DNA from 3 places in the Alishewanella sp. SMS8 genome. Region 1 is predicted to be linked to each of the others. Evidence: predicted binding sites of a transcription regulator. Region 1 holds the regulator's gene; each other region holds the start of a gene.
The links. The regulator FNR, encoded in region 1, switches genes on or off when oxygen is low (the NO sensors DNR and NnrR bind a similar motif). The targets are predictions, from matches to a motif close to TTGATCTAGATCAA.

Region 2: ORJ01_RS04995 (high-potential iron-sulfur protein) is a predicted target of FNR. The motif match lies at 2,260-2,273, and genes of this name have one in related genera.
Region 3: ORJ01_RS11690 (cytochrome b562) is a predicted target of FNR. The motif match lies at 1,553-1,566, and genes of this name have one in related genera.

The regions. Positions count from the first base shown of each region.
Region 1 is NZ_JAPJEA010000001.1:164,483-168,388, forward strand. It holds gene ORJ01_RS00805 (heavy metal translocating P-type ATPase) at 1-1,056, shown strand, start outside; gene ccoS (cbb3-type cytochrome oxidase assembly protein CcoS) at 1,053-1,232, shown strand; gene ORJ01_RS00815 (sulfite exporter TauE/SafE family protein) at 1,222-1,896, shown strand; gene fnr (fumarate/nitrate reduction transcriptional regulator Fnr) at 1,932-2,636, shown strand; gene uspE (universal stress protein UspE) at 2,734-3,666, shown strand; gene ttcA (tRNA 2-thiocytidine(32) synthetase TtcA) at 3,735-3,906, shown strand, end outside.
Region 2 is NZ_JAPJEA010000001.1:1,091,052-1,094,957, forward strand. It holds gene ORJ01_RS04990 (methyl-accepting chemotaxis protein) at 75-1,715, opposite strand; gene ORJ01_RS04995 (high-potential iron-sulfur protein) at 1,914-2,204, opposite strand; gene ORJ01_RS05000 (DUF819 domain-containing protein) at 2,524-3,762, shown strand; gene typA (translational GTPase TypA) at 3,825-3,906, opposite strand, start outside.
Region 3 is NZ_JAPJEA010000003.1:264,021-267,926, forward strand. It holds gene ORJ01_RS11680 (hypothetical protein) at 1-16, shown strand, start outside; gene ORJ01_RS11685 (dipeptidase) at 88-1,293, opposite strand; gene ORJ01_RS11690 (cytochrome b562) at 1,785-2,183, shown strand; gene ORJ01_RS11695 (general stress protein CsbD) at 2,357-2,554, shown strand; gene ORJ01_RS11700 (hypothetical protein) at 2,798-2,977, shown strand; gene ORJ01_RS11705 (YebC/PmpR family DNA-binding transcriptional regulator) at 3,030-3,728, opposite strand; gene ORJ01_RS11710 (HAD family hydrolase) at 3,860-3,906, shown strand, end outside.

The DNA of each region.
Region 1 (3,906 bases):
CTTTGGTATTTCTGGTGGGATCCTAGCCGCGCATTTTGGGTCACCCTATCGGTGTTAGTTGCCACCTGCCCTTGCGCCCTTAGCTTAGCGACCCCCACGGCGATAACCTGTGCCTTGGCCAGATTAAATCGACAAGGCGTGCTGATTAAAAATGCTCAAGTGCTTGAGGTTTTACCCAACATTAGCCATATCGTGGTAGATAAAACCGGCACCTTAACTGAAGGTAAATTTAGCTTACAACAGGTGCACAGGGTCAACCCTACCCTAGCTGAAACCGATTTACTTAACTTAGTGGCCAATTTAGAACAATATTCTGAGCATCCGATTGCCCGGGCCTTTGCGCCGTATTTAACGCAGCCCCTAACATTAAACGACGTACAGGTAGCCATTGGCGCCGGTATTCGTGCTCGTTGGCAAGGCCAGCAACTCAAAGTGGGCAGCGCACAATTTTGTGGCGTACCAGCAGAGCCAGAATGGCAGGTGTATTTTACTCTTGATAACCAACTGCAAGCTAAGTTAAAACTTGTAGATAAATTACGCGAAGAAGCGACGGCGTTAATTCAGCAACTTCAGCAGCAAGGCTATAAACTGGGGATGTTAACCGGTGATCACTCGGTACAAGCAGAACAATTAACCGCAGCATTAAAACTCGACTTTATGCACAAAGGCTGCAGCCCTGAAGATAAAGTCACCGAGATCCAACAATTAATCGCAACAGGTGCCAAAGTGCTGATGCTGGGTGACGGTATTAACGATAGTCCGAGCTTTAACGCTGCGCATATTTCAGTTGCGGTGCAATCTGGCACCGATTTATCGAAAAACCAAGCAGATGTGGTATTTTTAAAAGCCGATTTACGCTTATTACAAAACCTTCTTCAAGGTGGCAAACAAACCTCCCGGGTGATCAAGCAGAACCTTGGCTGGTCAGTGGGCTACAATCTGGTTATTATCCCTTTAGCCGTTGCGGGTTTTGTTTCCCCTTACATTGCCGTGATTGGCATGTCGTTTAGCTCGCTGTTAGTGGTATCCAATTCATTGAGGTTACTGAAAAAATGAGCATTATCTATGTACTGATCCCGATTGCCATCCTGTTTGTGGCTATTGGCATCGGTATCTTCTTTTGGGCGGTGCGCTCAAAGCAATTTGAAGATTTAGAAAAAGAAGGCTTAAGTATCTTGTTCGACGAAGATAAGCCCAAAGTGATACCACCGAACAAGCCTGATGAACATTGATTATGTCGCGGCGCTGCTGATTGGTTTTTTAGGCAGCAGCCATTGTTTAGTCATGTGCGGTGGTATTGTTGCCGCCTTGCAATTTGCCATGCCGGCCCAAAGTGCTTGGCAAAAGTTTCGCTTACAATTGTTGTTAAGCCTTGGCCGCTTGATTACCTATACCTGCTTTGGTGGCTTGGTCGGTTATTTTGGTGCGACCGCCATGGGCATTACCGGAGCCACTTTTATTGGGTTGCGTTTATTGGCCGGCTTATTATTACTGGCAATGGCGCTGTATATTGCCCGGCTTTGGTTTGGTTTAACGCGTTTAGAGCGCGCAGGGCAAGGTTTGTGGCGCTTTATCCAACCTTATACGAAGCGCTTATTACCGCTTGATAGCAGTGTTAAAGCCCTAAGCTATGGCATGTTATGGGGCTTTTTGCCTTGTGGTTTGGTTTATTCAACCCTTAGTTGGAGTTTAGCCAGCGGCAGTGCCAGTAGCGGTGCACTGATCATGTTACTTTTTGGCGTCGGCACCTTACCTGCGTTACTGGTATTTGGCTCCGCGGCTAATAGCCTAGTCAAACTAAAAAACCAACTATGGTTTCGTTACAGTGCGGCATTACTGTTAGCGGTTTATGGTTTTTACACGATATGGCTTGCTTTGCATAGACTAGTTTTTTAAGCTGTTACCCTATTAAGGGTAAAAGGGTGTGTGTGATGCAACGTTCAGCTATAAATTGTCAGGATTGCGGTTTTAGTCAGCTGTGTTTACCGTTTTCGCTCAGTGAGCAAGAAATGAGCAAACTTGATGATATCATTCAGCGAAAGCGCCCTTTGCACAAAGGCGATATGTTGTTTGAAAGCGGTAACGAGCTTAAATCGCTATATGCCATCCGCACGGGCTCTTTTAAAACCTTCACGCTCACCTCACAAGGTGAGCAGCAAATCACCGGCTTTCATTTACCTGGCGATGTCATTGGTTTTGACGCCATCAATACTGAAAAACATGCCAGCTATGCTGAAGCCTTAGAAACCGGTATGATTTGTGAAATACCCTATCAAAACCTTGAAAATCTGTTAAGTCAATTACCTAAACTACGCCAGCAAATGATGCGTTTAATGAGCCAAGATATTCAATCTGATCAACAAATGATGTTGCTGTTAAATCGTAAAACCGCAGAGCAAAAATTGGCAACTTTTTTAAATCATTTGGCTTCTCGTTATGGCAATCGTGGTTTTTCTGAAAAAGCCTTCCGGCTCAGTATGACCCGCAGCGACATTGGTAATTATTTGGGCTTGACCGTAGAAACCATCAGCCGTTTGCTGAGTAAAATGCACAAAGATGAAATCATTCAAGTTGATGGCAAGCTTATCACCATTTTGGATGCCCCCAGCTTAACCGCGCTTTCAGGCCAATGTTAACTCCCTTTAACTTGATATAGCACAAACATAAATCCCTATTAATCGCTTATCTTGGTCTACACTTAGATAAGCTGATTGACTTAAGAGGGAAGCTTTAATGTCTATTTACAATAATGTGTTAGTGGTTTTAGATCCGAGCGCTGATGAGCAAAAAGCGCTCGATAGAGCCATCGAACTTGCCCGCAAACAAGGCTGTCAACTGACCGCTTTTCTTAGTGTTTATGAATTCTCTTACGAGATGACCACCATGTTATCGGGTGACGAGCGCGAATCGATGAAACAGTCGGTGATTAAAGATCGCGAGCTTTGGGTCAAAACCTTTTTAGAACAACCCAGCGCCTTGGGTTTAAACATCAAAATGCACGTGGTTTGGCACAATCGCCCCTTTGAAGCCGTGGTGAAAACCGTCTTAGATAATGATTATGATCTGGTGATCAAAGGGACGCATGATCATGATGTTTTAAAATCGATGATTTTTACGCCGACCGATTGGCATATTTTGCGTAAATGTCCTTGCCCAGTATTGTTAGTTAAAGATCATGCATGGCCTGCTAAAGGCAATATCATTGCTGCCGTTAATGCGGGTAGTGAGCAAGAACATCACCTGTCATTAAATCAACGGGTGATCCACAAAGCACAACAAATGTCGCAATTACTCGATGCTAAGGTGCATTTAGTCAATGCCTATCCCGGCACCCCGGTGAATATCGCGATTGAGATCCCCGAGTTTAATCCACAAGAATACAATGACACCCTTCGCCGCCATCATAAAGATGCGATATTAAGTCTGGCCGAAAAACATCAAATTAGTAACGAGCAATGTCATGTGTTAGAAGGTATGCCCGAAGACGTGATCCCGAAACTGGCCAAAAAGCTGGATGCCGAAATGGTCATTATCGGCACTATTGGGCGTACGGGCTTATCCGCGGCGATCATTGGTAATACCGCTGAACATGTCATCGACCGCCTAGATTGCGATGTATTAGCCATGAAACCGGCTGACTTTATTTGTCCGCTTGAAAAAAGCTAATTATCAGACTTTGGTAAAGGCGCGAGGTTGGGTATAATGAGCGCCTTTTTTCTGGCGGGTAGTTACTGATGTCGCACGCAGCACAAGCAAAAGCTCAATACAATCTGAACAAATTACACAAAAGATTGCGCCGGGGTGTGGGTCAAGCCATTGCTGATTTCGGCATGATTGAAGAAGGTGATAAGATCATGGTCTGCCTTTCTGGCGGCAAAGACTCTTACACCATGCTCGATATCCTGA
Region 2 (3,906 bases), 930 kb from region 1:
TGCGTAATATTGCATTAATGTGACAAACAAGAATTTGTTTATTTTACTAGGTGGTCATTGCACCTGCGTAAAGATTATTGAATTCGAAATTGCCGCCAACCGGCACTCAGTTGCTCCGCAACGGCCGAAAGTTGTTCACTCGCCTCAGCTGATTGTGCGGCACCATCATGCAGTTGCTGACTTGCCGCATGAAGCAAACTAATTCCGCTGACAAAGCGCGAAGTCACCGCCTGTTGACCCAAACTCGATAAAGCAATTTGTTGGTTAAATTGGGCTAGCCTGCTGACTTCTGCCGCAATATCCCGAAACACAGCTTCAGTGTTACGCGTTTGCAAAACACTACTCTCGGCCTGCTCTGAGGCTTGATCAATGGCGGCAACCGCATGATCAGCTTGTTGTTGCAAAGTATTAATCATCTCGCGGATTGATTCAGTCGCCGCCTTAGTATTTCCTGACAACGTTCGCACTTCATCAGCCACCACCGAAAACCCACGCCCTGTTTCACCGGCACGTGCAGCTTCAATCGCTGCATTTAACGCTAGTAAATTTGTTTGCTCTGAAATACTTCCAATCACTTCCAATACACTGGAAATTTTTCCTGCATCGCCTTGTAAACTTCGCATCAAATCGCGCGATCGCAACATGGTTTTCTCAAGAAGCTCTGAGCTTTGCATACTGAGTAACGCATCAGCACTGCCTTGTTGGCAAAGTTGTTGTGCTCGGGTCGCACTGTCGGTTGCCGCTGCGGTTTGACTGACCACTTGGTTTAGTGAGGCACTCATCTCTGACACCGCCAAGGCCAGCTGATCGGCTTGATGCGCCTGCTGCCCTGCCCCCGTATTGACTTGCTCACTAATGGTTTGTACTTGGCCGGCTTGTTGACTGAGCGCCGAAGAACTCGCTCCCAATTGCTGTAGTAGAACCGCAAAACGACCAAGCATTTGATTTAACGCTTTGGCTGCCTCTGCAATTTCATCATGACCTGCCTCATCAGCTCTTAAGGTGAGATCAGCCTGCTGTGATAATTGCAATAACATGTCACGCAACCGTTGCAGCGGTTGACTAACCGCAACACGGGTGCGCCAAATTAATGCTAACACCAATAGCAATAAAGCTGCACCGCCATATAAATAACCCTGTAGCATGGCTAAGGTTAATTGCTCAGCCTGATCGCGTACTTCGGCAGCGGTGGCAATTTGCTGTTCCACAAACTGCTCTGCTTGCACCGTAAACGGCGCAATGTGCTGTGACACTTCGTAAGTAATAGTCGATTCATTAAGAATTTTAACTAACAAGGCATCTGAACCAGCAAACTCTATCCATTGCTGATAATGCTGGATCGCCTTTGCAAAAGCAGTGTCTAATTGTTCAAGTAACACCGCATCCTCTGCCGTTTTGGCTATACGTTGATCGATAAACTGCTGCCAATGCTGTTCTGCCTCTAGCAGTAATTGTTCAACCTGCTGCTGAGCCTGCTCAGCGCTAATCCAGCCAGTTCGATACTGTTGTAACAAGCTTAAACCTTGTTGCTGCAAAAGTTTTTGCGGTGTCATCACATGCGTTAAAATCACCAAGTGCTGGGCATATAATTGATGAAATAAGCGGTCTTTGACCGTAGCTGCCCAAAAGCTGGCTAATAACACCACCACTAATAATATGCAGGGGATCAGCCCAAGTAGCACAACACGTTTAGCAATGGTAAGTTTAAGTCGCATGACACACCTGTCTTCATCCTAAAAAAGATACATTAACAAGCCGATATGGCTGTTTTATGACAGGACAATAAAGGGGTAAGGCAGCAAACGAAGTGAATGAATAACTCAAGAGAATGACTATGATTGCGGCTCAACCAGCCGCAAAATAACCTGAGTTCAAACACTCTGGTTTAAACTCAGGTTGAGGTGGAGGCATCGTTAAGCTTTTTTAACCCAAGCAGAACACCAGCCTTCAGAGGCCACTAATTTACCTGGGAAAATAGCACATGGGCGCCATTCATCACCATCGGCGCCTTGCGCTAAGCTACAGTTTGCACATTTCTGATCGGCTTTCTCAGACTTGTGCGTGTATTTCATTGCGGCCGCTAATGGATCATCTAACTTTACCGGCTCGGCAGCAAAAGCTCTTAAGCTAACGCCACCCACGGTCATACCAATCACTGCACCGGCAGAGATCTTGAAAAAATTGCGACGATTAATATTATTCATGTTGTTTCTCCTGCATTGTTGCTTATTATAATACTGATGAATGCGCGTTGTGGATTTGATAAGCATCAAGTTTCCACTGAGTTGTGCCACGCCATCTTTGGTTTAACTATTGCCATGCTAAATCCAGTGTAGATGATTTCGTATTTATTAGCGCATAATTTTTTGCTTTGCAGCCCTCACCGCCATCAAACCTCGTTTTTACCGCTTTGGTCGCTTTTTCAATAGCGATCAAAAAGGCATGCTAGCCAGCCCCACCCTGTCTGCGTTATTGTTGTTTTAAGATGTAATAGGAAGCAAAAGACTTCAGGAAAACCACACCATGCAAAACTCTGCTGTTCTGTTTAACAATGATGCTGTGTTATTTGGCGTCATTACGGTCATTCTGGGGGTGGTATTTTATACCAGCCACAGCAGTCACCGTTATTGCCAAGCGTTTTATCGTTTTGTTCCCGCCTTGTTACTTTGCTATTTTTTACCGTCACTGTTAAATACTTTTGGGTTAATCGATGCAGAAGGCTCGTCGATTTATCATGTCGCTTCACGTTACTTACTCCCCGCTAGCTTGGTGCTGTTTACATTAAGCGTCGACTTTAAAGCGATTTTAGGGCTAGGGCCTAAAGCCTTAATTATGTTTTTCACAGGTACCTTGGGCATTATGATCGGTGGGCCCATCGCGTTATTAATTGTTGGTAGCCTTGCGCCTGATGCCCTGGGTGGCGATATTTGGCGTGGCATGACCACAATTGCCGGTAGCTGGATTGGTGGTGGCGCCAATCAAACCGCGATGAAAGAAGTGTTTGAAGTGGATAACACGATTTTTTCGGTGATGATCACCGTTGACGTGATCATGGCGAATATTTGGATGGCGGTGTTATTAATTTGGGCCAGTCGCGCTGAGAGTTTTGATAAGAAAACCGGAGCGGACACCAGCGCCATTCGCGAGTTAAAACAACGTATCGAACACTATCAAGCGCAGCATGCACGGATACCGCAACTGCATGATTTGATGTTGATTATTGCGGTAGGTTTTGGTGCCACAGCCATAGCACATTTTGCTGCCGATGGTATTGCGCCTTGGATAGCCAAAGAAGCGCCACAATTAGCCATGTACAGCCTGACCAGTACCTTTTTCTGGTTGGTGGTGGTAGCCACGACGCTGGGGTTATTATTATCGAACACCAAACTCAGAAAACTGGAAGCCGTAGGCGCATCTAAAATGGCTTCAGTGTTTTTATATATACTGGTGGCCAGTATTGGTATGCAAATGGATATCCGCGCTATTTTAGATTACCCCATTATGTTTGTGGTTGGCGTAGTTTGGATGGCCATTCATGCCGGTTTACTGGTCATTGTGGCAAAGTGGATTAAAGCGCCATTGTTTTATCTGGCTGTGGGCAGTCAAGCGAATGTCGGCGGTGCGGCCTCGGCTCCCATTGTCGCAGCGGCCTTTCATCCGTCACTCGCGCCGGTCGGGGTATTATTAGCGGTACTCGGTTATGGTGTCGGCACTTATGGTGCTTACCTGTGTGGGCTTATGCTGCAGTTTGCTGCGCCTTAAGGTTGCTTTCTACACATAAAAAAAGCCAGCTTTCGCTGGCTTTTTTATTACGGCTCTACCGATTAATCGGCTTTACGATTTGCACGCTTACGGTCGTTTTCCGTTAAATGACGCTTACGGATCCGGATTGACTTTGGCGTCACT
Region 3 (3,906 bases), on a different contig from region 1:
TCGCGCCTATCTGTAAGCACGAGTGGCAAGTGGTGCATAAAAAAGGCCCTTGGTTGCAAGGGCCTGACATGATGACTAGGTTAACCGTTAGCTGGCTTGTTTAGCCGCATAAGCTTCTACTTCTGCCCAAACGCGCATCAGGTTACCCGATAAAATTTTCACGATATCTTCTTCGCTGTAACCGCGTTTAAATAAACCTGCAATCAAGTTCGGGTAGCTTGCCACGTCTTTTAAACCGATGGGCAGCGAATCGCCGACGCCATCATAATCCGAACCGATACCCACATGGTTAATACCCACTAACTTTACCACATGGTCAATATGGTCCAGTACAGTGTCTAATGTCGCAAACGGATAAGGATGGGTTTTGCTATAAGCTTCGCGAAATGCTTGATTATCTTCCACGCCCGCTTGCTGCGCAGCCGCTTTTCGTAAGGCGTTGTATTGATTGGCTTGGCGTGTAACGAAGGATGAACCAAAGTTAATTTGGATCACGCCACCATTTTTGGCCAGCGCTTTTAACATATCGTCATCCATATTACGCTCAAAGTCAGGCGTGTAGCTGCGCAGTGACGAATGCGAAGCAATCACCGGTACTTTACTGATGGCCACGGCCTGATAAAAAGCATCGTCTGATACGTGTGAAATATCAATCATCATACCGATATTGTTCATCGCCACTACCAGCTCTTTGCCAAACGGACTTAAGCCTTGCCAGCGGCGACGGATGTCATAACTCGAGTCCGAAATATGATTACTTTCAGAGTGGGCGAGCGTGATGTAACGCACACCACGCTGATAGAAATGCTGTAAGTTTTCTAATTTACCCTCGATCGGCGTGCCATTTTCCATCCCCATGGCTAAAGAAATTTTGCCGCTGCCAAATTGTGCTAATACCTGCTGTGTGCTGCTGGCCATGGCAAATTTATCAGGGGCGCGTGCAACCAGGGCTTCCATACTATCAATCAGCTGATTGGCCAGTTGGTAACCTCCACCAGTGCGCTCGTAGGATGCGGGAATGTAAATAGACATAAAGGGCGCATTTAACCCCCCTTGTTGTGCCCGCGGATAGTCAAATTCGCCGTTAGCCGTGGCAACCGTTACATCTTCCCATTTTTTATGGAGTCGATAAGGAACATCGATATGAGTATCAACAATAATATATTGCTGTGCTACGCGATCGGCGGTGTTTAGCTCAGCTAAGGGTTTATTAGTGGCTTGCATGGTCTGGGCACAGCTGCTTAACAGCAAGGTGCTACAGAGTATGGCCATAGCACTTAATTGAAATTTCATTCGTTGTCTCTTATTGTTGGATACACCAAATTTCATCTCACCAGTTTTTTTGGCTGTCGACAAGCACTATCCGACCAATATGCCAATATCAGCGCTGATTGTAGTGTGTTATTGCGTTCAGTCTGCACGGGTTGGTCAGTGCTTTATGCGCGAATAAATTGCGCGAGTGAATTGTATTTAGCATGACGCAGTTTGCTCACATCAACACGCCATGAATCATCCCTGAGGCTCGATTCCGGCCATCCATGGCCTTCAACGGTTGATTTAGAGCAAACAGGTCATGCTTAACTGACTGGCATTAAGCCTACAAGCTTCTTTTTTCAAGCTCGCCCCGCAACCAGCGCGTGACACTGCTGTCAAGGCAGCTTTCCAAGGTTTGCGCTTAAGGTTTCAAACGAACCCTCTGCTGCTGCACTGGGTGGCGGTGCAATCATGATTAGCCTGACAGAATAAGGTATACTGCAAAGTATTATCAGATTTGAGAGAATGTCATGATTAAAACAGCCCTATTAGCAATGTTGCTTGCGGTAAGCAGTCAGTCTTTACTGGCAAAAGAGCCGGTTAATTTAGAACGAACCATGAAAACCATGGGTTTTGCCCACAAACAAGCTTCCGAAGCGAGCACAACGGCAGAAGCCTTACCTTTTGTTGAAAAGTTACAAAAGCTGGTGCAGCAAGCTAAACAAGCGCCACTGCCCTCTGACAAAGCTGAAGTATACATCGAAGGCTTAGACAAGGTGTTAGCCGAGTTGGCGCAGGCTAAAGCCGCGGTTACCGCAGATGACTTGCCTAAGTTAAAACAGCATTTACAGCAAATTGAACAATTAAAAAAGCAGTACCATAAAGAGCGCAAATTCAGTTTCTGGCAATTAATTTTTGGAAAATATTAAAAGCATCAAGATGCTGAAAATGCTTTAGATTAATCTGATGTTTTAGTCGAAAGGGTTAGTTTCAAGGCGTTTGCTAGCCTGCGCTGAGCCACGGTTTGACAAAGTTCGCCTATACTTAAATAGACGCTAATAAACATTTCTTGTACAGCGTCATGATAAGCGAGGACGATGCGATGAGTTCAATCTTTGCCGAAAGCCAATGGAGCAGTGTGCGTGCACAGGTCAAATGTGAGTGGGATAGGATCAGTTATGCTGAGCTTGAACTAACCCGCAACAACCCTGAGTATCTCACCGAGTTAGTGCAAGAGCGCTACAATCTGGAAGAAAACGAAGCCCGTCAACGGGTGCAAGCGTTCTTTGATAGTCTCTAACCACTTTTATTCACCCCCAGTAGCGGCTTTTGCTACTGGGTTTTACTTTTTATCTAGTCTTCTTCAGACCACCTCATAAATGTATTTTTAAACTAATAATCATACAGATACGGCATCTTTGCTTAATCACTTTAAGGCAATTAATTGATTTTATTGATTTGATTCAGGGCAGAGTCAGTTTATTTGCACTAGGCTTAAAATATCGGGTAACCGATAAAGCCATAAATTGATGAGGAAAAAGCCATGAAAGCGAACCAACATAAAGCGCATGCTGCCGAGCGAGAGCATCAACAAGTAGATAGACAGCAGCAAGCGAAAGCCACTACGTCATTGAGTTTAGTCTGGCAAAAGCAACAGCAATTAAGGCCGCAGCCGTTAGCAGAGTTGGATATCGAGTGCTGTGCTGAACTGGGGTATAATTAATGTGCGAGCTGGGCTGAGCAGTGACATTTGGGTGTACTGCTCAGCCTATTTATTAGGCTAAACCGACGTAGACGTTTTGTACGTCATCATCATTATCAATAGCATCTAAAAAGGCTTCAACCTCAGCACGGGCCTCGTCATCTAAGCTCAGCGGGTTATTAGCACGATAGACTAATTTGGCTGAATGCACTTCATAACCAAAGTCGGGTAGGGCTTTTGCCACTAAATCAAGATCGGTCAGTTCCGTTAGGAAGATCACTTCACCGTCTTCACCTTCTTCAAAATCTTGTGCACCGGCTTCAATGGCGGCCAGCTCCATATCGGCATCGGCACTACTGGCCACGGCTTCAATTTGTCCTAAGTGTTTAAAGTCCCAGGATACCGAGCCCGCGCCTCCTAATTGTCCTTTACGAAACAAAATACGCATGCTCATGGCACTGCGGTTTTTATTATCCGTTAAACATTCAACAATAACCGGAACCTGATGTGGCGCAAATCCTTCATATACCACTGTTTCATAATTCACTGGGCCATCAAGTAAACCGGCGCCTTTTTTAATGGCACGCTCTAGGGTTTCTTTTGGCATAGATGCTTTTTTCGCAATTTCAATGGCTGAACGCAACTTGGCATTCATTGCCGGATCGGCCCCGTTACGAGCTGCAACCATAATCTCTTTGGCAAGTTTGGTAAAAATACGGCCTCTGGCATTAGCCGCATCTGCTTTATGCTTGTTCTTCCACTGGGCACCCATAATGAAGTCCTGTTAAGCTATCAATTAAAATTGGTGGGGTAGTCTAGCGAATAGCAGGCTTTTTTAGCAACTGCTGCATGATCTTTTTCGCAAATAAGCCGTTTAAGAAGGCATTAACAAGAGGAGCTGCCATGAACTTGGCTCATATTAAAGCAGTGGTTTTTGATTTAGACGGTAC